DNA from 2 places in the Fretibacterium fastidiosum genome. Region 1 is predicted to be linked to the other one. Evidence: riboswitches for the same ligand, from Rfam matches in the RefSeq annotation. Region 1 holds a riboswitch; the other holds the start of a gene.

Region 1 (11,693 bases):
TGAGCATGAGCGAGATGGCCCACAAGTCCCCCTGAGACTCCAAGCTTGTTGGCCACCTTGCCCCGGGCAAAGCAGCTGCGGATATTTTTGTCCCCCAGGCCTGCAATGCCCCCAGCGCTGCTGGGGGCATCCGTTTCTCCCCACGAGGTGTTGCCGACCCCAATGTCTCCGCTGAAGACGCACTGGACGACGTCACCTCCCTTTCCTCTCCCGACGATCCCACCGGCATAAACCACGTCGTCGCTGCCCACGTAGCGGATACTCCCCTCGGCCAGGCAGCCTTCAATGAGATCTCCGTTGACCCCGGCTATTCCGCCCAATATTGTTTGATAGTGGTGCGAATCCTCGTCGAGAGTGTTGATGAACTCCGAGTCCGCCCCCAGGACGACCTGCGCGCGGCAGTTCCGTATCTCGCCCCCCTGTCCAACAATCCCCCCCATGGTGGAGTCCCCATTAGCCATGCGGTCGATCGTTCCCTTGAAAGAACAATTTTCAATGGTTCCAACGCAATAACCCACCACCCCCCCGACAATTTGATGTGCCCTTTCCAAGTGGGGGGGGTCACCTACCAAGTTGTAGGAAGCATCGGCAATAATCAGACTCTCTACAGAGCAACCCCGAACCCTCCCTGACCACTCGACCTTCTCCACGAGCCCTCCGGTTACAGGAGAGCTGGTTAGGGTAGAGCCAGGGGGGGGGTGGGATCGGTTAGCACAGCGCCTTTAAAGAAACAGTCCTCCACCGTCCCCTTTGAAAGAACCTTCACCAGGCCGCTTCCGGAGGAATCGCCGACCTTACGGAGGCCACGCAGCAGGGCGCCCTCCCCGGAGATGTGGCTGAAGAGCGTCGTGCGCCCCTTGACGACGTGCCCTTTTCCATCGAAGACGCCGGAGAAAGTCCCGACGGGAGTCCACTCTGCCCCGTTCAGGTCCAGGTCCGACTTCAGGCTCACCGTCTTGCCCTCGAAGGCGTTGCCCCTCTGCGTCAGTTCCACCAGCCCGGCAAACTCCTCCGGCGTGGATATCTCGAATTCCGTCGCCTGAGGGTTGGCCGAGACGACGTCCTCGTACCAGCTTATGTCGGCGTTGTCCAGCCAGTTCGCCGCTTCTGCGGATGGCGCGGGAAGGGCAAGGAACGCCAAAAAGAATGCGGCGCAGAGGGCCCTTACTTTCATCGTTTTCATTACTTGTCACCTTCTTTACTTTTTGCCTCCCCTGAAAGGGGAGGTGGTCCGAAGGACCGGAGGGGTTCAGCCAGACGACACGACTTACGGACGCCGACAGGCGGTCGGCGTCGTGTCGGTCGGCTGTGCCGAAGCAAGGCAATGGATTGCCTTGTGGAGGCGTTGGCGGGGAATGTCAGACAGGCGCGTCTTATGAAAAACACTCGCCGCCCCTACACCCCTCCCCTTCGGGGCAGCCCCCCTTGCAGGGGAGCCGAGACAAAAGGAGGGCGGAAATCCGCCCTCCTCCTTTCCGTACCTTTTCCTAGAGGAAGAGAGCGATAACGCCACGTTTCCTCAAGCGTTATCCCCTCCGCCGCAGCGCGACGGGAACGACCGCCAGGAGCAGCAACCAGCCAAAGCCCGCGTCGCAACCGCTGCCGCCGTCCTTCTCATCCTTGGCGGCCATGGCCTGCACCGGCTCCTCCTGTGCCGTCTGAGCGGCAAAGACACTACGAAGCGACGGGATCGGCATGAAGGAGGAGATGTTGCCGCCCAAGGACACGCCGTTGGGCCCGAACACCATATTCGCGGTGCCGTTCGCAGGCAGCGTATAGCGGCGAAGGTTCTTTCCCGCGGCCATCCAGAGGTACTGTCCGTCCTGGACCATCCCCAGCCGCCAGCCGCCGGAAAATGAGACCGTGTCGACCCGATGCGCTCTGCCCAGCGACCCCAGGGAGGCGACGGGGACCGCGTAAAGCCGGACCTCGCCCCCTATCCACGAAGCGTTCCAGCTCACAGCCTGCACATAGGCGGTGCTGCCGACGATCACGATGGAGGTGAAGTGGTGCCTCCAGCCCGTCTCGCGACCGGCGACCTGCGAACCGGTGACGCAGGTGGTGTGGCTCAGGTTGTTCAGGTTCACGGATTCGATCATGGAATCGGGATTGTAATTGGGGGCCGTGGGCTGCGACCCACCCCAGGCAGCGATGTAGAGGGTCCCGCCGCTCAGGCAGGTGGCACCGAGAGTGCCGCCGTCGGTGTTCTTTCCGTACAGGTCGATCGCCCTGACCTGTCCCAGCTCCGCGTTGAGCTTCACCAGCCTGCTTGGGTTGTAGACGAAGTTGGGGTAACTCCCCGTCTGGGACGTGAAGAGCGCGTAAAGGAAATTGCCGTAGGACACCAGGGCCTCCCCGTGCCCGTCGCCCGACGGAGGGTTGTACTCGTAAACATGATCCATGTCGGGGGTATAAGTGCTGCCCGACATCCCGATCCGCGCCACCCTGGCCTTGGTGTTCTGCGCATTCGCCTTCCCCATGTAGGATGTGCCGTAGAGGTAGCTGCCCTTGGAGACCATGCTGCGGATGTTGGGCAGGTAGGGATGTCCCGTCAGCACCGGCAACGTGCTTATGAATCTGGGATCATAGACCTGGATGACGTCCGGCTGTACGCCGTCGAACGTCTGGCAGAGGGTGACGGCCACCCGCTCCTGGTTCGCGTTCTTGAAGGGAAAGATCCCCTGTCCGTACTTTCCTCCGATATCCCTGGAGAGGGTATAGACTCTATACCCCGAGATCTTCCCAAGACGCGCGTTGTTGAACAGATCGTCCTGAGCCGTGAACAGCAGGTTTGCCGCCGCCACGGGCATAGCCGACAGGACGAGGACCGCTGTTACAAGCAGCATCCCGGAAAACCAGCGCTTCATCGTCTTGCGATACATAACTTTACCTCCTCGCTGAAATGATTCCCGATGTTCCGACGGACCACCGCGCACGCGAAGTTCCACAACCTGTGCGTTCTCCTTTTCTGCATCACCTCCTCCCCACAACACCCCCCAGCTTCGCTACCGCTCAGCAGCCCCCCTTGCAGGGGGGCCTAAAGCCTCCCCTGAAAGGGGAGGTGGCCCAAAGGGCCGGAGGGGCTGTCCTTCACGCTCAACAACACCCCCCAGCTTCGCTACCGCTCAGCAGCCCCCCTTGCAGGGGGGCCTAAAGCCTCCCCTGAAAGGGGAGGTGGCCCAAAGGGCCGGAGGGGTTGTCCTTCACGTTCAACAACACCCCCCAGCTTCGCTACCGCTCAGCAGCCCCCCTTGCAGGGGGGCCTAAAGCCTCCCCTGAAAGGGGAGGTGGCCCAAAGGGCCGGAGGGGTTGCTCTCTCACCCATCAACAACCCCTCAGGCTCGCCCCGCTGGGGCTCGCAAGCTCCCCTTCCAGGGGAGCCTAATAAACCGGGGGCCTAAAGCGCGCCTCTTCTTTTTGCCTCCCCTGAAAGGGGAGGTGCCGAACGAAAGTGAGGCGGAGGGGTTGTCGTCTGCGCCTCGCCAACGCAAACTGTTGCGTTGGCGAGATAGCGACCGACACAGCATCGCAGCCTGACGGCCGCGGAAAGCTGGTCGTCTGCTAGAACGTCCAGATCAGCGAGACGTAGAACGTCCGGCCCTGGAGCGGGTACCACAACATGCGCTCCGGCCCCGTCCCCACCGCAAAGAGCTTCAGGTCCGGCCCCTTGTCGAAGAGGTCGTCCACCCCCAGAACCAGCTTCAGGTTCTCCTTGGGCTGCCAGCGGACGCCCAGCCCGGCGGTCAGCAGGTCCGTCCAGCCCACCTCGCCCTGCATGTCGTAGTAGTTCCTGCCCACGTAGCGCAGCTCCGCAAAGGCCGAGGACCGCTCCCACTTCCGGGTCGCCCTCAGCAGCCCCTCCCACTCGGGCCGGTTCGCCAGAGGGTCACCGTCCATGTAGCCCGGCGTCTCGTTCTTCGGGTCCATCCAGGTGGCGGCCAGGTAGAGGGCCCACTTCGCCCACTCCGCACTCACCTCCAGCTCCGTCCCGATCACCCTGGCCTTTCCGATGTTCACGTACTGGGCAAACCGGGGGTTGGTCATCAGGTAGTCGATCAGGTCGTCCGAGTGGCGGCCGAAGGCCGTCAACTCCGCCGTGGCCTCCCCGCCCCACAGCTGCCCCTTCCAGGCCAACCCGACGTCCCACTGCGTCCCGCTCTCCCACCTCAGGCTGGGGTTGGGGATGACGAACGCCCCGTCCCCGTAGAGCTCGTAGAGGTTCGGGGCCCGGTTGTACGTGCCGCCCGTCAGTTTCAGGGTCCACTCCCGGCTCATCCTCCAGTCCAGCGCCGCCCCCCACGAGAACTCCGTGCGGCCGTCGGCGGCGTTCCAGCGTACCACCGGGGTCAGCCAGAGGTCGTCCCCTCTGCCCAGCCCGATGGTGTCCTGGACCTGGGCGTTCCAACTGTAGCGGTTGTGCTCCCGAAATCCGCGCATCTTCTTCACGACGTCCCCGTCCGTGTTCAGGGTCTCGTCGTAGTAGTTCCAGAGGAACTCCAGCAGGTGGTGGTCCCCGACGGGCAGCGCGCCGTCCAGGGCGAAGCTCAGGCGGTCCGTGTCGTAGCGGTTGTGCTGCTCGCCCCAGCCCCCGATCGTGTCCGCGGGATCGTCGTACCTCTTGCTCTGCCCCAGGTACTCCGCGCGGAACCCCCATTCCAGGTCGCCCCAGGTCTGGCGCCGCGCCAGGACCACGTTCCACTGATCGACGCGGAAGTCCGCGCCCCGCGGGCTCTCCGGCTTGTCCGCTCCGGGGGCCGGGTAAGGCAGCGCGCGGTCGTTCCGTTTCCAGCCGCCCTCGACGCGCCAGTGGTCGTCGTTCCACTTCAGCAGCACGTCCGTGTTTGCATAACGGTTGTTCTCGCGATCCGCCTCGTAGTCGTCGGTCGGAGTGTAGGGAGTGTTGTTGTCGTTGGGATATCTGAAATCGCCGTCGGTGCGGTCGTGGTTGAGGCCCAGAAACAGGCTGCCGCCGCCAAGCGGTGCGTCCCAGGCCAGGCCGGCCCGTGCCCGTCCCCAGGAGCCCGCTCCAAGCGAGAGGGTCCCGCCGGACTTTTCGGGCTTCTTCGTGACGATGTTGATGACGCCGCCCATGGAGGCCCCTCCGAACCGGGAGGGAATGTAGCCGCGGTAGACCTCGATGCGCTCGACGTTCTCGACGGGGATCGTGGAGAGGTCCACCGCCGCCTCGCTGCCCAGGTTCATCAGGACCCCGTCCACGTAGACCGCCACCTGCGCGGCGCTGCTGCCGCGGATGGAGGCCACCGTATAGGCCCCGCGCCCCTTGGTCTCCACGACGTGGAGGCCCGGAACCTGCTTCAGGAGCTCCGGAAGGTTCTTCTGCTCCCCCTTCATCTCCTGGGGGCGCACCACCGTCACCGATCCGGGGGAGAGGAGCAGCTTGTCCTCGTCCTCCACGGGGGGAGCGACGACCCGCTCCTCGGGGAGCTCCGTCGTCCCCAGGGCAGGACCCACGGCCCCCAGCACGAAAACGGGGGTAAGCGCAAAGAGCAAAAGGACAAAGGCAGGGGAAGGGGGTCCGACCTTCATCGGCGCGCATCTCCTCTCTCCATTTAGACAACAGGAGGAGCCCCTCGAGGACTCCTCCCACATACCCGACTCCAGAAACACATTGCCGACACCCGTCCCCCGAGGCGTTCGGCAAAACGGACGTTCGGCAGGTCTCCTGGCTTGCGGTCCTCCTACTCCCGAGCCTTCTCGTCCCGGCCACAGCCGGAGAACAATGGCATCCATCGGTTTCGTCGCGCTCACAGTGGCGGGGCCGTTCCGGATTCGCACCGGATTCCCTGCGCCGAACTCCACGTGAAGATTCATGTGCAAATCGCAATAGTATTATACCGCAAAAAGACGATGTAATTCTTCTATAAAGTGGAAATGCCGATACCAATTTGCGTTTAATTTTAAGAAAAGCCTCCCCGAAGGGGAGAGCTGCCCCGCAGGGGCTGGGACTGACGGCCCGTGAGCGTCAGCGAACGGCTGCCGGAAGGCTCCCCGAAGGGGAGGGGTTGTTGTTGAACCTGAGGATCAACCCCTCCGGCCCTTCGGGCCACCTCCCCTTTTAGGGGAGGCAAAGTTTTGGCCCCCCTGCAAGGGGGGCTGCCCCGAAGGGGCTGGGGGGTGTTGAGCCTGAGAAACAACCCCTCCGGTTCGCTGACGCGAACCACCTCCCCTTTCAGGGGAGGCGAAAAGAAGCGGCGCGTTTTCAGGCCCCCGGTTTATTAGGCTCCCCCAAGGGAGGAGCCTAGGGGCGGCGAGTGTTTTTCCTAAGACGTGCCTGTCTGACATTCCCCGCCAACGCCTCCACAAGGCAATCCATTGCCTTGCTTCGCCCTCAGCCGACCGACCGGCCGCCGCAATCCTCCCGAAAGATCGGCTTGTGTGAGGCCGGTCGTCTGGCCGAGCTGCGGAAGTCCCCCGGACTTCCTTCGCCCTCAGCCGACCGACCGGCCGCCGCAATCCTCCCGAAAGATCGGCTTGCGTGAGGCCGGTCGTCTGGCCGAGCTGCGGAAGTCCCCCGGACTTCCTTCGCCCTCAGCCGACCGACCGGCCGCCGCAATCCTCCCGAAAGATCGGCTTGCGTGAGGCCGGTCGTCTGGCCGAACCCCTCCGCCGCCCTCAACGCTCCAGGCGAAAGCTGACGGGCACCCGGGCGCGTATCCGTCCGGGGTGGTCGAACCGCCAGGTCCGCACCGCGCGCAGCGCGGCCTCGTCCAGCCGGGGGTACCCGCTCCCGTGCTCCACCTGCGCGTCGGTCACGCGCCCCGACTGGATGGTGATGAGGATCGTCAGACGCCCCTCCTCCCGACGTTTGCGCGAGAAGAGCGGGTACTCCGGCGGCGTCCTGGAGAGAATCCTGAGCGTCCCCACGTCCACGGGGCCCGTCTCGGCCCCCGGACCGGAGGACGTGCCCTCGCCGCTCCCCACAGTGCCGCTCCGCCCGCCTCCGAGGCCGGAGCCTCCGGCGTTCGGCAGAGGGGCCCGACCCCGCACTACGGTCGGGGCCTCGCTTGGCGCTTCACGCACCGCGGGGTTGGCAACGGGTTGAGGCTGGGGTTCGAGCTTCGCTTTGGGAACTGGTTTGCGCTGCGGTTTGGGGCTCTGTTGCGTTTTTTTCGCAGGGGCAGTTTTTCTCCGTGGATCGATCTCTCTTTTGGGTTCGTCCTTCCGGAGCGGGGCGGATGGCGGGGACAGAAGATCGGTCCACACCTCGTTCCCCCGGTCGCCGCCCCCGACCGGGTGGGGCGGGCCAGGGACGCGCGCCGGCCGGAGCAGGGTGAGCCTCATGGCGGGACGGGACTCGGTGACGTTCAGGCCGATGGGAAGGAGAAAGAGCACCGCGTGGAAGGCCAAGCTGAGGGCTGCGGGAAGCGCCCACCGACGGATATCTGAGCAGCGACTCATGGCACTGCGACGCCCCGAAGGGCCAGGCCCGCGCGGTCCAGCCCCTCGTGCCGAAGGAGCTCCAGGAGCTCCGCGACCGCCCCGTAGGGAGCCGCACGGTCGCCCGCCAGCAGGACGTCCCGGCTCTCGGCCACGGCGCGGGCCGCCAGGGTGGGCACGTCCGCACTCGCAGCCGGGGTCCCGTCCCAGAGGACCGTGCCGTCCGCTTTCACCGAGACCAGCAAGGTCCTGTCCTCCCTCGGCGGAGTTCCCTCCCCCCGGGGCAGGTCCACCTCCACCCGCCCCTGCACGAAGCTCGTCGTCAGGACGAAGAAGATGATGAGCATGAAGAGCACGTCGATCAGGGGAGTGATGTCCAGGTCCACCTTCCTGCGGGGCCGAGTCCTCATGACTCGGGACGCCCCGCTTCACGGACGGCGCGCTCGCGAAGCAGAAAGTCCACCCCGCGCTCCAGCGTCTCCGCCTGGGAATCGACGGCCCCCTGAAGCAGACTGTGGGCTAGCACCATCGGGATCGCGGCAACCAGCCCCGCAACGGTGGTGAAGAGCGCCTTCCAGATTCCCCCGGTCACGGCGATCGCGTCGACGGCCCCACCCTGGTGGAGCGACCGGAACATCTCCACCATGCCCAGCACGGTGCCCAGCAACCCCAGAAGCGGCGCCACACGGGCCGTTACCTCCAGCACTGGCAGATGCCGCTCCCATCGGTAGAGCTCCCGCCGAATCCGACGCTCGGCCAAGAGCCTCACGGTCTCGTCCGGCAGCTCCCAACACGAGAACACCGCTGCAAAGAGCCGATGGAGTGAGCTGTTTCCCGCTTCGGCAAGGGCCAGGGCGGTTTGCAGGTCCCCGTCACGCAAAGCCCGGCCCAGCCCGACCTCCAGCCTTCCAGGGTCCGTCCGGCTGCGGGTGAAGAAGAAAAGCCTCTCCAGGACGACGGCCAACGCGACGAACGAGAGCAGGGCGATGATCCACATGATGCCGCCACCGGCCCGCATATACTCCAGCATAAGTCCACCTCCGAAAATCCCCTGGAGAATCCAATCGTCCCACGCCCCCCTTACAAAGGGGCCTTTCGCCTCCCCTGAAAGGGGAGGTGCCGCCAAAGGCGGCGGAGGGGTTATCCTTCACGCTCAGCAACACCCCCCAGCCCCTCCGGGGCAGCCCCCCTTGCAGGGGGGCCAATGCGCCACTTGCTTTCGCCTCCCCTGGAAGGGGGGCCGAAATCACCTTTCATGCCGTTCACGTCTCAGCAGGAGCCACAGGAAGAAAGAGGCTCCCATGCAGGAAGTGAGGACACCGACGGGGATTTCTGCAGGAGCCCAGAGCGTTCGGGCAGCGGTGTCGCACGCCACCAGAAACGCCCCTCCGAACAGCGCCGAGGCGACGACGAGCGTCCGATGGACGGGGCCGACGAGACGGCGACAGATATGGGGCCCCATGAGCCCGATGAACCCGACGGGGCCGCACGCCGACACACTGGCAGCCACGGCCAGAGAGACCCCGACGAACAACCCGATCCTCAATCGCTTCACGGACACGCCGCGACTCTCGGCCAGTTCCTCCCCACAGAGGAAGAGGTCCAGCTCCGGCGCACAAAACACGGCCACCGCAAGGATAAACAGCAACGCAGGCAGTGTGGTCCACAGCGTTCCAAAACCCACCGCCTGAACGCTGCCCATGGTCCAGCGCGCCATCCTGAAGGTGTCCACATAGTTGCCCGTATACTGAACGATCAGCGTGAGGCTGCTGAAGAGAAAGCTGACGGCGATGCCGGACAGGAGCAGAGAAGACGTGCTCCTGCGCCTCCAGGACCCGGCGGCGCAGACCACGATCGTCGCCACCCCCGCCCCCAAAAAGGCCGGAACGGAGAGCCCGGACTGCCCAGAAAGGAGGGAGACGGTCAGCCCCAGCCGGATGGAGAGCACGGCGCCGAAGGCCGCCCCGGTCGAGACCCCCAGCATGTCCGGCGAGGCCAGGGGGTTCCGGAACAGGGCCTGGAACACCGCGCCGCAGACGCCGAGTGTGGCCCCCGTCACCCAGGCCAGACAGACCCTCGGCAGCCGAAGCTCCCAGAATATCCTGTGCCCCTGCCCTTCTCCCGGCCAGATGTCCCGCCAGGAGAGCGCGTGCATCCCCACCAGGGGCGCGACGACGAGGACTGCGGCGGACAGGGAGAACAGGACGAAGAGGGCTGACCTGCGTCCTCTCATCGCAGCATCCGGGCCGGGGCGACGAAGGGGATCGTCTGCCCCGCCCCCAAAAAGGAGTGAAAATCCGTCCCGAAGACCTCCCCCAGGATGGACGCGTCCCAAAAATCCCGGCTCGGCCCCTCATGGCATATTTTTCCGTCCCGGAGCGCCAGCACGCGGCCCGCCGCGGAGAGGGCAGCGTTGACGTCGTGGGTGACCATCAGGATCGTAACGTCCCGCTCCCCGCCGATCCGCTCCATCAACTCCAGGATCTCCGCCTGATGCAGATAATCCAGGGAGTTCAGCGGCTCGTCCAGAAAGAGCACGTCCGTCCCCTGCGCCAGGGCCGCGGCGATGAAGGCCCGTTGACGCTCGCCACCGCTCAACGCGCCCATGGGACGCGGGGCAAACGCTTCCGCTCCAGCCACGTAGAGCGCCTCGCTCACGGCCCGCTCGTCCTCCCGCGTCCAGCCGGAGAAGGCGTCCCGCCAGGGGAACCGCGACATCCGGACGAACTCCTCCACTGTGAAGCTCCAATCCCCTTCCCCGCTCTGGTGGACCCAGGCGATGCGTCGGGCGATCGCCCTGGCCGACAGGGAGACGACCGGACGCCCCTCGAGGAGCACCACCCCGGAGAAGCTCCGGCAGAGCCCGCCGAGGCAGCGCAGCAGGCTGCTCTTGCCCGCTCCATTAGGCCCTACGATCGCCACGAAGTCCCCCCGTCGGACCGAAAAGTTGAGCCCGTCCAGAATACGCCGGCCTCCCAGCGTCAAAGTGAGGCCGCGGACCTCGAAGAGCGGCGGATTCATCGAGGCAGGGCTAAGGAGGAACTAGCGGGCCGCAGGGGCCTGGTCATCGGACAATGCCCCGGGATGGATGCAGCGCGCGAAGGCCTCGACGATCTGAGGGATTCGAGGCCCCGGACGGAGGAGGAAGGTCCCCCTCAGGATGTGGACCCTGCCCTCCCGAACGGCCCTGACGTCTGAGAGACGCAGCCACGGCGCCATGAGGTGTTCGGAGCTGAACACCCTGTCGGGGTCGGCCGCGTCGGGGGCATGGTAATAGGACTGATCGCCCACCAGGTCGAGGATGACCTCCGGGTCGATCTTCAGGACCCCCTCCTGGGATATCTTCACGTAGGAGGGGCCTTCCTCCACGGCGTTGACTCCGCCGGCCATTCGAATCAGTTCGTTATAGAAGTTGCCGGACGGCCCCGCAACGTAGAGGGTCTCAAGATAGTCCAGCGTGAGCTCCCGTGAAACGGAGAGCAGCACCCTCGGTCGGGGGAGGTCCTTCAGCCGGGACGCCAGTGCGTCCAGACGGCTCCGAATCTCTGCCACCCTGGCCTCGGCCCGGTCCTGCACCCCACAGAGCTCTCCCAGCTCCAGGATTCCCCTGCAGATGTCCTCCGTCGACTCCTGGCTCAAAATGTAGTAGGGGATGCCCAGGGCCTCCAGCTTGGGAGCCAGCTCCTGACGGTGAAGGTCCTGAAGCACCAGAAGGTCCGCGCTCATGACGACCAGGCTCTCCAGGTTGACCTCCGTGAAGCCCCCGGCCTTCGGCTTCAGCTTCGCCTCCGGCGGGTAGTCGCAGAACTCCGTGACCCCGGCGATGCGGTCCTCCAATCCAAGGTCAAAAAGAATCTCCGTCCCGACCGGCGACAGGGAGACGATTCGGGCCGGAGCGGCTGCCGCAGCGGCAGCAAACAGGAGCAACAACGACAGGGCAACGCAAAAATGCCGACGAACGCGCGTCAGGAACATGAAATCCCCTCCCTCGATTTTTGCCGGGGACGTCCGCTCTGCCCCCGTTCAGGACAGCGGCAGCCCCTCGCTGAAGGACCACGCCGTGTCGCAGGCAGCCTTACGCCCCACCTTAAATTAAAGGTCGTTCCACTTCCTGTTCTATTCTACCTCATAACGCGCAGCACGAGGGGAGGTGGTCCGAAGGGCCGGAGGGCAGCCAGACGACACGACTTACGGACGCCGATAGGCGGTCGGCGTCGTGTCGGTCGGCTGAGGGCAAAGGAAGTCCGGGGGACTTCCGCAGCTCGGCCAGACGACGCAGCTTATGCAATCGCGTC
Region 2 (11,693 bases), 1.2 Mb from region 1:
GACGTGATACCCCCGCGCCCGCGCCGCGGCGGCGAGGGGAGCAAGGGCTGCCGCCTGACAGAAGGGCTCCCCGCCGCTCAGGCTCAGGCCGTCCAGCAGCGGGTTCGCCGTCAACCGCGCCAGGACCTCGCCGGACCGGATCGTCCGCCCCCCCTCGAAGGGCTGCGCCTCCGGGTTGTGGCACCCAGGGCAGCCGTGCGGGCACCCCTGCACGAAGACCGCGAGGCGCAGGCCCGGTCCATCCACGATGGAGTCCTCCACGATTCCCGCCAGCCGCAGTTCCGCCTCCAACCCCTCGGACGTCAGCGCGGGCATGGCTCCGGGCCCGCGTGCTTCACGCGGTCGTGTTCCTCCGCGCGCTTGGCGTCGTTGAAGCGCTCGAGCGTCCCCACGAGGTAGCCCGTGATGCGGCGGATGCGCTCGAAGGGCCGGCCTTCCTCCCGCCGGCCGCAGCCGGGGCAGACGTCGTCGATGACGCCCGTGTAGCCGCACACGGGGTCCCGGTCCAGCGGATGGTTGATGGCGCCGTAGCCGATGCCCGCCTCCTTCATGGCGCGCACCACCTTCTCGAACGCGGCCAGGTTCCGCGAGGGGTCGCCGTCCATCTCGATGTAGGTGATGTGCCCCGCGTTCGTCAGGGCGTGGTAGGGCGCCTCCAACCGTATCTTCTCGAAGGCGTTGAGCCGGTGGTACACGGGGACGTGAAAGCTGTTGGTGTAGTAGCCGCGGTCCGTGATGCCGGGGATGACCCCGAACCGTTCCCGGTCCAGGCGCAGGAAGCGCCCCGACAGTCCCTCGGCGGGCGTCGCCAGCAGCGTGAAGTTCAGCCCGTTTGCCTCCGAGGCCGCATCCATGCGCCGGCGCAGGCGCCGGACGATCTCAAGCCCAAGCTCCTGAGCCCTGGGGTCCTCGCCGTGGTGGGCGCCCGTCAGGCTCTTGAGGCACTCCGCCAGGCCGATGAAGCCCAGGGAGAGCGTCCCATGCCTCAGCACGGGGCGCACCTCGTCGTTCCAGCCCAGCGTCTCCGAGTCCAGCCACACGCCCTGTCCCATCAGGAAGGGGAAGTTCTTCACCCGCTTGCGCGACTGGATCTCCAACCGGTCCAGAAGCTGCTGGACCACGAGGTCTGCCATGGCGTCGAGCCGCCGGTAGAACTCATCGAGGTCCCCCTCGCTCAGGATCGCGAGCCGCGGCAGGTTGAGGCTGGTGAAGCTCAGGTTGCCCCGCCCCGTCACCGTCTCCCGGTCCCGGTCCGCCACGTTCCCGATGACGCGCGTGCGGCACCCCATGTAGGCGATCTCCGTGTCCGGGTTCCCCGGCCGGTAGTAGCTCAGGTTGAAGGGCGCGTCGATGAAGGCGAAGTTGGGGAACAGGCGTTTTGCGCTGACGCGGCAGGCCAGCTGAAACAGGTCGCCGTTCGGGTCCTCCGGGTTGAAGTTCACCCCCTCCTTCACCTTGAAGATGCTGACGGGAAAGATGGGCGTCTCGCCGTGCCCCAGGCCGGCCTCCGTCGCCAGGAGCAGGTTCCGCGTCACCATGCGGCCCTCCGGCGAGGTGTCCGTGCCGTAGTTCAGCGAGCTGAAGGGCACCTGCGCCCCCGCCCTGCTGTGCATGGTGTTCAGGTTGTGGACCAGCGCCTCCATGGCCTGATACGTCTCGCGCTCCACGTCCTGCCGCGCCTCTCGAAGCGCCGCCTCCTGGGCGCGCTCCACCGCCTCCTGCGGCACCCCAAGCTTCAGGAGCGCCTCCCGTTCCCGCGACTGACGCTCGTCGGTCGCCCCCATGCGGATGGGGCCGCCCTCCAGGCCGTCGAGGGCAGCGACCGCCCCGTCCTCTGCGGCTTCCCCGGCGAGAAGGCTCAGGGCGCGCAGGAGGTTCCGGCGGTAGGCCCTGGCGAAGGTGCGCGCCACGTAGGGTGCCATGTCGCAGTCGAAGGCGGGGATGCTCTGTCCGCCATGCTGGTCGTTCTGGTTCGCCTGAAGCGCGATGCAGGCCAACGCCGCGGCGCTTCGGATGCCGGAGGGCTCCCGCAGCGTGCCGTGCCCCGTGCCAAATCCTCCCTTGAAGAGCCGCTTCAGGCCGATCTGACAGCAGGTCGTCGTCAGGGTCAGGAAGTCCATGTCGTGGATGTGAACGTCCCCGCTGTGGTGCGCTTCGGCGTGCTCCGGCCTCAGGATGAAGATCTCGTTGAAGTGCTTCGCTCCCTCGGAGCCGTAGCGCAGCATCGTCCCCATGGCCGTGTCGCCGTCGATGTTGGCGTTCTCACGCTTCAGGTCGCTGTCCTGCGCGTCCCGGAACGTCAGCGCCTCGTAGACGTTCATCAGGTGGCTCTTCATCTCCCGCGCGCGGCTTCGGGACGCGCGATAGAGGATGTAGGCCTTGGCCGCTCTCGCGCGTCCGGACTCGATCAGCACCTCCTCCACGATGTCCTGAATCTCCTCCACCTGGGGCACGCCGCCCTGAAGCTTCTGCTCCATGTGGGCCACGACGCGCTCCGTCAGCGGCATGGCCTCCGTTCCAGGCTCCCCCACCGCCGCCAGGGCCCGTCCGATGGCCCCGGCTATCTTCTCAGCGTTGAAGGGCACCTCGCGCCCATCCCGCTTTCTGATCCTGGCGAACATCTTTCCCTGCCTCCTTAAAAAGAGCGCCCCCTCCGGGAGGTGGAGGGGGCAGGCGCTCGCGCCTGGACGCGAAAGGGCCGCGCGCCCCTCCCGTCGTCCGCAGGAGTTCGCGTTCATGGGCCCAGGCAGGTCTTCTGACTTGGGATCATCGGCGCCTCGTCCTTTCCGGATCGCTCCAGTGGACTTTCGAGGGGCCTCCCCGTTCACAGCGGCGGGACCGTTCAGGATTCGCACCTGCTTCCCTTTTGCCCGGCGCACACGCCGGAACCCGTGCCCATCTTCTTTTGAAAAATGCAGCCTCATTATACACCAGCCGAACGCCCTCCGAATTTGGAAGTGGATTCGCCGTCCACCGTCCCGGCTCGCGTGGCCGCCGCTGTGAGGCTCCAGTCGTCCCCAATGTGCACGCACCAGCCCCGTCGCTGATGGAACACCCCGTTGACGAAGGAAGGTGCGCTTTCCGTTGATCGAGTATACTTTACGAGGCGGCCGACGGCGCCTGGCCCGCAGGCTTGACCCTCCCCCGGCTGGAGGGCCTATGATGGGTCCTGTCGGAGGGTGAGGGGCGAAAACGCGAAGGGAGGAGGAATTTGATGAGCAACCTGCTGACGATCGGGGAGTTCTCCAGGGCGACGATGCTCTCGGTGAAGACGCTGCGCTTCTACGACGAAAGGGGCATCCTGAAGCCCGTCTGGGTGGACGAGACGACGGGGTATCGGCACTACTCCGCGGGGCAGTTCGTGGAGGCCCTGCGCATCCGACGACTGAGGGAGCTGGACGTGCCTCTGGAGGATATCCGCGCCTTCCTCGGCGCGCGGGACCCCGACGCGATCGCCGCCTTCCTGGCCCGACACCGTCAGGTGCTCCAGGAACGCCTGGAGAAGGGACATAGGGACCTGGAGCTCCTGGAAAAACTCACTTTGGAGAAGGAGGCGTTTTTCTTGTCCTACAAAGTTACGGTACGCGAGGTGGCGCCCGTGCGGGCGCTGACGCACCGCTGCATCGTCACGATGGAGAACCTGTCGGAGGAGAGTCATCGGGTCTTCACGGAGCTGTGGACCCACCTGGAGCGGCACGGCAGCGCCTACGGCGGGGAGTGCTTCGACATCTACTATGGGGAGGAGTTCGACCCGAACGACATCGACGTCGAGTACTGCCTGTCCTTCACGAACCCCGTCCCGGAAACGGACCGGCTGAAGGTCCGCACGGTGCCGGGCGGCCTGATGGCCTGCACCCTGCACAAGGGGCCCTACGATCAGTTGGAGGGCGCCTACACCGCGCTGCGGCACTGGATGGAGGAGAACGGCTACGAGCCCGTGGCCGGCTCCGACGGTGCGCGGAACGTCTACCTGAACAGCCCCCACGAGGTCCCGCCGGAGGAGCTGCGCACCGAGGTGCAGTGGCCGGTGCGAAAGGCCTAGCGCCCCGGATGCCTCGTCGGTCGGGCGGCGCGTCGCCGCGCGAGGCGCCGCCTCATGTCGTTGTCCAGGAGGGGCCTGAGCCTCTGATAGGGGGCCCTGGCAGGTCCCCCTACCTATTTGATGCTTCGCGTTCTCCCCGCACTGAGATCATGGGGCTCCATGCCATCGTCCTCCGTTTTTCGCGCCTGCGCCGGAGCGCCAGCGGCGCGAGGGCCGACAGTCCGAGAAGGCCGGAGACCCCGGCGTCGCATCCATTGCTTCCAAGGGCTCCGTCGTCGACGGAGAACTTCTCGATGTGCTCGTACTCGGTCCCGTCCATCCGCCACCGGAGCTTCATCCTGTGTCGCCCCCGCTCGGCGGTGAACTCGAACCGGACGCTCCAGCGGCCCCCGTACCGGCCGTCCTCGTACCCCTCGCGTTCGGGATAGAGGGTGCGGTCGTCGTAGAGCCCGGAGAACAGCCCGCGCCGCTCGATGATGAGCCGCACGGAATCGGGGTCGGGCTGCCGCTCGAACAGCGCGTTGGTCCGCATCTCGTCGCCGTCGTGCCGGGCGTCGCGCGTCACGCGCCAGCTGACCAGCCCGCCGCCGCCGAGGGGCGTCCCGTTTCCGCCCACCGACAGCGTCAGGACCGCGCGCTCGGGGTCGGCCTGATCGCTCCCGTTGGACGGGCGCCACGCCAGCCGCAGTTCTGCGTACCCCGGCTGTGCCGTGAACGACGCGCGGTACAGCCACTCGCCCGTTCCGCCCTCGACCGGCGTCAGGAACGCCGGGTTCAGCTCCCGCTCGCTCCACTCCCGGACGACCCCGCCGTCCCGGCCCAGAAGCGTCAGTGTCACGGACCCCTGACGGGGCCTCATGTCGGGCTTGAAGCGGGCCATCACCATCACATCCTGTCCTGCGCTGGGGCTCTGCGGACTCGCCGTGAACCCGATGAGAGCCGTCCTGTCCGGCTCCGCTGCTGCGTCCCGCGGGAATACGACCACCGAAGCCGAAGCGCAAACCGTCAGGATGAACGCCACAAACCACCTCATGATAAACCTCCTGTCCTTCTCCATCGTCGCCAACCGCTCCCCATACGGACTGCGGCGGTCGGCCCCCGTCGTCCATGCGAGTACTTTAACCCGAAAACGACTTCAGCACAAATGCGTTTGATGGGGACGGGAAGACGCGCCTGCCAAATCTCCGCGGAGGGCAAAAACGCCCCGCGCCCCTTCTCGAAAGACAACGGTGTTAAAATACCGGTGTCGCTTCAAGTTCATTTCTAAACGAGCCTGCCGCATGGGGGGCCATTCTTTAGTCTGCGAGGAGGCGGGCCATGCCGCACTTGATCGTCATCGAGGGCCACGAGGGGCAGCGGCGCCAGCTGGAGGAGACGCTGACGGCCCTGACGCGGGAGGACCGCCAGGTGTCGGGAAAGTTCGACGCCGACGGGACCTTCCCCGACTGGCGCGCCCTCCTGGAACGGGTGGGCAGCCGAGGGCTGTTCGCCGCGCGGGAGGCCGTCGTCGCGGAGGGGTGCGAGGCCCTGGGGGCCTTCCCCGACGGGCTGGCGGGTTCCCTGGAGGGGCCCGAAGCGGACGCCGTTATCGTCGCCACCTTCGGCGGGGAGGCCAGGAAGGTCTTTTCCAAAGAGGTGCTGGCCCTCAAGAAGGTCCGGTTTCTGAAGGCCGAGGCCTCCGTCCCCCCCTGGAAGCGGAAGGACTGGCTCCTGAAGCTGGCCCAGGAAAAGGGCTGGCGCCTGGCGCCGGACGCGGCTCTCCTCCTGGGGGAGTCCATCGAGTCCACGGAGGAGCTGCGGAGCGAGCTCGCCAAGCTGGCGCTCTACGCCGACGGGCGGGAGATCGCGCTGGCGGACGTCCGCGCCCTCTCCTTCGACGAGGGAGGGCGCGCGCTCCTGACGTTCCTGGACGGTGTGTGCGCGGGCAACGCCCAGGACGTGGCCCGCGCGCTGAGCCGCCTGTCGCGGGACCCTCTGCTGCCCGTCCTCACGGCGCTCTGCAACCGCCTGCGCCCGGCGCTCTACATCGCCTCCTTTCCGGGGAACGAGGCCCAGGCCGCGGCCGCCGCCGGCGCGAACCGGGAGTACGCGATGCGCATGGCGCGGGGGGCCCTGCGCCTCTTCGGGGCGAAGGCCGTCAAGGACTTCATGCTGCGGGCCGTGCGGCTCTCCTTCGCGGAGAAGACCTCCGCCGCCCAGGGCTGGCCGGGCTTTGAGCTGATCGTCTGGGACCTGCTGGCGGGGAAAGCGGCAAGCCCCCAGGGGGCAGCCGCCCCCCGGCGCTGACGGCCCCCCGAGCGCAGTTCAAGCCTGCTCCGACGCGTGACGGCGCTTTTGCCCCGCTTTTATGCTACAATGTAACGAAGCGGGAGGCGGACGCCCCCCACGCGGTCAGCGAACCGCTCTCAACCTTACCGGTTTTCTGCGAAACGGAGGCGAAGTTCGATGGAAGTACGTTTTGTACAGCGTGGAACGGAGATCGACAGCAAGCTTCGGGACTACATGGACTCCAAGATGTCCAAGCTGGAGAAGTTCTTCGGCAAGATCCAGAACTGCCAGATCGTCGTCAGCCACCACAAGGGCAACTTCAACATTGAGACCACTGCGAACGCCAACGGGGTGATCCTCCGCGCCGAGGAGAACGCCACGGAGCCGCGCAGGGCCTTCGACCTGTCGCTGAAGAACCTGGAGCGCCGCATCAAGCGCTACAACTCCTACCTCAAGGACAAGGGGCAGTTCAAGGGCGGCGCCGACTTCTCCTTCAACCTGGAGGAGGGGCAGGAGCCTGTGGCCAGCGACGTGCCGGTGATCGAGAAGGTGAAGAAGGTCCCCGTCCAGCCCATGAGCCCTGAGGAAGCCGCCATGCAGATGGAGCTCGTCGGACACGCGTTCTTCATGTTCCAGAACGCGGAGACCGGCGACGTCAACGTCGTCTACAAGCGCCGGAGCAGCGACTACGGCCTGTTGGAGCCGGTGCGCTGAACCCGCCTTCACAATCTCACAATCGGAACAAAAGCGGGGCCGCGCGGCCCCGCTTTTTTCTGCACCTCTCGCTGAACGTCAACCCCCGCCGGCGTCCGCCCCGGACGGGTTAGAGCTCCAGCTCCGCGCCGACTCCGGCCCAGTCCACGTCCGGGTGCGCCCGCGCCAGGCGCGCGGCGGCCCGGAAGCCCGTGCAGTGGTTCAGGCGCCATCGCCTCACGCGCCACGACGCCATGAGCGCCACCCAATCCTCCACCTCGTCCGGCGCGAGGCTCATCATGTGCGCGCCGCCGGCCACCAGATCGAACTGCTCCACGCCGAAGAGGTCCCGGACGCGCGCGACGATGTTGGGCAGCGCCGCGTGGGCGCACCCCAAAAGCAGCGCCCACCCTCCGGATCCGCTGACGAGGAAGGACAGGTCGTCGGCGAAGGTGTCCGGTCGGACCGTCCCGTCCTCTCCGCGCTCGTACATGAGGCCGCGGGAGGCGTAGCGCGGGTCGCGGCCCTCAGGGGGGACGTCGAAGGCGAAGACGTCCGGCAGCAGCTCAACGGCCCCCTGAACCGGCCGCAGCGGCACCCCCCGCAGCACAGCCCCGCCGGCGGGGCTCAGGTCCTGTCCCTCGAAGCGCTCCCTCACGGCCAGGGGCGAGGCAAAGACGCGGTCCCGAACCTGGGGTGCGGCCTCCAGAAGGGCGGGGAGGCCTCCCGCGTGGTCGTTGTGGCCGTGGCTCAGCGCCACGCAGTTCACCGACTCCGGCGAGAGTCCCAGGACCCGCATGTTGTTCAAGAGCGTGTGCCCCGTCTCCCCCGCGTCGATCAGGAGGCTGCCCGATGGCGTCTCCAGGAGGGCCGAATACCCCCACTCCCCCAGGAGCCCAATCTTGGGCGTCGTGACCCAGTTGTCCACAAGAACCGTCAGCTTCATCATGATGAAAAACCACCCTTGAAACAAATTTTTGCCTCCCCGAAGTGGGGGAGGGGTAGCGCTCCGGCAGCTGGTTGGGCGTCCTCAGGCCGGGTCACGGATGAGGTTCAGCAGCTCCTCCGCGGAGAGCTTCACGGCGCGGCCGCTGTCCTCCAGGAGCCCGTCGGCCAGGTCGCGCTTCCAGGCGTGCAGCGCCACGATCTTTTCTTCTATGGTGCCGCGGGCCACGATGCGGTACACCGTCACGGGTCGGGTCTGTCCGATGCGGTGGGCGCGGTCGGAGGCCTGTTCCTCCACGGCGGGGTTCCACCAGGGGTCCATGTGGATGACGCAGTCCGCCGCCGTCAGGTTCAGGCCCGTCCCGCCGGCCCTCAGGCTGATGAGGAAGCAGTCGCCCTCTCCCGCCTGGAAGGCCGCCACGCGCCGCCTCCGTTCCTCCGGGGGCGTCGAGCCGTCGAGGTACTGGAAGGGGATTCCCCGCTCCGTCAGCCAGTCCTTCAGGATGGCCAGGTGATCGACGAACTGGCTGAAGACCAGAGCCTTGTGCCCGCCGCCGCGCACCTCGCCCAGCAGGTCCGCGAAGGCCTCCAACTTCGCCGAGGGCATCTCCGCAGGGCTGCCCGCCAGGACCACGTTGCAGCAGGCGCGCCTGAGCTTCATCAGCGCCGCAAAGACGTGAATCTTCTCCGCAGGCCCCGGCCCCGCCGCGAAATCCTCGAGCGTCTTCCGCCTCAGCGCCTCGTAGAAGCTCCATTCCTTCTCGTTCAGGTCCACCGTCAGGGTGATCTCCGTCTTCTCTGGCAGCTCGCTCAGGACCTCGTCCTTGGTGCGCCGCAGGATGAAGGGGCGGATCATGCGCCGGAGCTGCTGCCGGGCCACCCGGTCCCCGTCCCGCTCGATGGGCACGGCGAAGCGGCGGCTGAAGCTCTCCGCCGACCCAAGGTAGCCCGGGTTCAGGAAGCGAAAGATGTTCCACAGCTCGCTCAGCTGGTTCTCGATGGGCGTCCCCGTCGTGGCCACGCGGAATCGGCCGTTGAGCTTCATCGCGGCCAGGGAGCGCTTGGCCCCCGTGTTCTTGATGGCCTGAGCCTCGTCCAGCACGACGACGTTCCACGGGACCTTCGACAGGCGGGCCCGCTCGCTCTGAAGGAGGCCGTAGCTCAGGACCAGGAGGTCCATGGGGACCAGGCCCGCCAGGACCTCGTCGCGGCCGGCCTGCTTCAGCTCCTTCACGTTCAGGGTCGGCGCGAAGCGCCGGGCCTCGTCCGCCCAGTTGGGGCAGACGGAGGTCGGGGCCACCACGAGGGAGGGGCCCTCCGGACCGCGCGCCACCAGCATGGCCAGCGTCTGGATCGTCTTGCCCAGGCCCATGTCGTCCGCCAGACAGGCCCCGGCGCCCCAGTGGGCCAGGCGCATAAGCCAGCGAAAGCCCTCCTGCTGATAGTCCCGAAGCTCGCCCCGCAGCGTGGCGGGCACCTTGGGCACGAGTTTCTGCGCCTCCTCGACGCGCCGACAGTCGGCCCGCCACTCCGGGTCCGCGTCCACCTGACCGGCCCCATCCAGGAGCTCCTCGGCAAGCCCCGCCGCCAGGGGCGGAAGCCGCACCTCCTCGCCCCGCATGTCGCCCAGCTTCACCAGGGCCTCCAGCCGACGCTTAAAGTCCTCCGCCAGGGGCAGGAACTCCCCGTTCCCCAGGTTCACGAAGCGGCCGTAGCCCTCCTGAAGCCCCTCGATGAGCCTCCCCATCTTCAAGACCATCCCCTCGTCAACCTGGACCTCGCCCGACAGGGCGAACCAGTCCTGAGAGCGCCGGAGGGAGGCCTTGAAGCTGCCGCCCTCCACGGAGCGTCCCACGAGCTTCATACTCTGCCCGTGCGGCCACTCCGTCGTGACGGCGTCGCCCAACTCGTCCACCTGGCTCAGGAACTCCAGCGCCAGGGCGGGGTCCATGAGGAGCCAGTGGGCCTCCCGCGTCTCCTCTCCCTGGGACAGGGCGGGGCAGGCCCTGAGGAAGGCGGCCAGTGCCTCCGCCTCACCCGGCAGGTCCCGCAGGGCCTGCACGCGGCGCCCGTCCAGGGAGCCGAAGAACGTCGTCCCGCCGGCCCCGGGGCGGCAGGACGCCCCGGAGGGCCCCAGCGGGCGCACGACGGCCTCCACCTCCAGGCCGTCCCCGTTCGGCTGGAGCTGGACGCAGATCCGGCCATCCGCCCGCACCGTCTCCGCCCGGCTGCCCACGCCCTCGACGTCCGAGTGGACGACGATGGACGGAGGCAGCTTCTCGAGGGTCTCCATGAGCCTCCCCCGCATCGGGTCCGGCAGCACGACCCCGTCCTCGCCCATGAGGCTCGCCATCCTGAGGTGCTCCCGCGCGAAGCGCGTCACCGCAAGGCGGTTCGGCCCGTCCAGCACCACGCGAAAGGCCGCGCCAAAGGAGGGGTAGGGCGTGAGTTGCAGCCTGCATCCCCCCTTCTCCTGACGGACGGTGAGGACGGGCTCCACCTCCAGGACCTCCACGCGTTCCGCCCTGTCCTCCCTGACCAGAAGGGGGTGCCCCGCGAGGGCCAGCAGCGCCTGCTCGATGTCGATGCGGTACTCCACCCCGTAGTACCCATCCATTCGGATGATGGCCCGCGCGGCGCGCAGGTCCTGCTCCGTGACGCCGGCGATGGAGTCCCCCGTCTCCGAGAGGCGCTTTAGGGCGATGCGGCGCCCCTTGCTCCAGCCGTTCTTGCGTCGGCTCTGCTCGATGGGGACGAGGCTGCGGACCTCGACTTCCCTGTCCTGATCGCCGTGGGCCCACCAGCCCACCTCCCAGAGGATGCGGCGGTCTTCCCCCTTCGCGTCGGCAGGGGCGCTGCGCCCGCCGATGTGCTCCAGGGCGTCCAGCAGGCGGTCCCACTCGCTTCCAGTCGCCAGGATGCCGCTCAGGGGGTGCGGCACGGCCCGCCGCTGCGCCTCGTCCCCCCACACCGCCCGAAGCTCTGAGCTGACGAAGGTCAGCCCCGTCTCCTCCAGGAAATCCGCCAGCTTCAGGATGGAGGGCGCGGCTTCCTTCGAGTCCAGGCCCAGCCAATGCGCCAGGAGAAGCCCCGGAAAGATCGCCAGCCCGTCCTCGCCCAGGTTGAAGTGTGTGGAGAGGTTCTCCCGCTTCCCCGGCAGCTTCAGGAGGGCCTTCAGCAGGGGAAGCAGGGACTTCATGGACTCCGACGTCCCCCAGGCCTTCACGCCCGTCAGGTAGCCCTTGATCTTCGCGTCGCCGCTCCCCGCCTTCATGAGCAGGATGGGGTAGAACATCCCCGCCCAGGAGGCGAAGAAAGGCCGCCGTACGCCCCGGCGCCGCAGCTCGTCGAGCCCCGCCTCCATCAGGTCCAGAGCCTTCCGTTCGTCCCCCTCCTCCGACAGGGCCAGGAGCGCCGACAGGCAGGCGCAGGAGGCATCCTCCACCCCGTCCAGGAAGGCCCGCGCCTCCTTCAGGCGCCCGTGCAGGATCAGGCGCTCGGCGTACAGCAGCCTCAGCGGCTGAGGGCAGTCCCCGCCCCGGTGGGCCACGTAGTGAAAGAGCGCGGACGCGGAGCGGCGGTAGGCCTCGGCGTCGGTCAGCGTCAGGAAGAGCAGGGCGGGGAAGACGAGGCTCGCGACGGACGGGGGGAGGGCATCGAGAGCCCGCTCGTCCACGGGATTGGCAAAGGCCTCGATGACGGCGTAGTCCGGGTTCAGGGACCCCGGCCGGCTTTCCGAGTCCAG

What was found. Region 1 has a riboswitch for cobalamin ahead of ACK28C_RS12685 (TonB-dependent siderophore receptor). Riboswitches for the same ligand answer to the same signal wherever they lie in the genome.
Region 2: it holds a riboswitch for cobalamin, as region 1 does, so the genes downstream of both, ACK28C_RS05265 (anaerobic ribonucleoside triphosphate reductase) here and ACK28C_RS12685 (TonB-dependent siderophore receptor) in region 1, are expected to answer to the same signal.

The regions. Positions count from the first base shown of each region.
Region 1 is NZ_OZ209244.1:2,832,378-2,844,070, forward strand. Features, by position in the region: gene ACK28C_RS12665 (Synerg-CTERM sorting domain-containing protein) at 1-440, opposite strand, end outside; partial or broken gene ACK28C_RS12670 (GLUG motif-containing protein) at 471-650, opposite strand; gene ACK28C_RS12675 (hypothetical protein) at 677-1,183, opposite strand; gene ACK28C_RS12680 (Synerg-CTERM sorting domain-containing protein) at 1,527-2,882, opposite strand; gene ACK28C_RS12685 (TonB-dependent siderophore receptor) at 3,562-5,547, opposite strand; cobalamin riboswitch at 5,656-5,829, opposite strand; gene ACK28C_RS12690 (energy transducer TonB) at 6,634-7,041, opposite strand; gene ACK28C_RS12695 (hypothetical protein) at 7,060-7,407, shown strand; gene ACK28C_RS12700 (biopolymer transporter ExbD) at 7,416-7,808, opposite strand; gene ACK28C_RS12705 (MotA/TolQ/ExbB proton channel family protein) at 7,805-8,428, opposite strand; gene ACK28C_RS12710 (iron ABC transporter permease) at 8,645-9,631, opposite strand; gene ACK28C_RS12715 (ABC transporter ATP-binding protein) at 9,628-10,419, opposite strand; gene ACK28C_RS12720 (ABC transporter substrate-binding protein) at 10,441-11,373, opposite strand.
Region 2 is NZ_OZ209244.1:1,204,891-1,216,583, forward strand. Features, by position in the region: gene ACK28C_RS05260 (4Fe-4S single cluster domain-containing protein) at 1-315, opposite strand, end outside; gene ACK28C_RS05265 (anaerobic ribonucleoside triphosphate reductase) at 303-2,621, opposite strand; cobalamin riboswitch at 2,728-2,908, opposite strand; gene ACK28C_RS05270 (MerR family transcriptional regulator) at 3,215-4,042, shown strand; gene ACK28C_RS05275 (hypothetical protein) at 4,152-5,075, opposite strand; gene holA (DNA polymerase III subunit delta) at 5,360-6,328, shown strand; gene hpf (ribosome hibernation-promoting factor, HPF/YfiA family) at 6,488-7,024, shown strand; gene ACK28C_RS05290 (MBL fold metallo-hydrolase) at 7,134-7,952, opposite strand; gene ACK28C_RS05295 (DEAD/DEAH box helicase) at 8,034-11,693, opposite strand, start outside.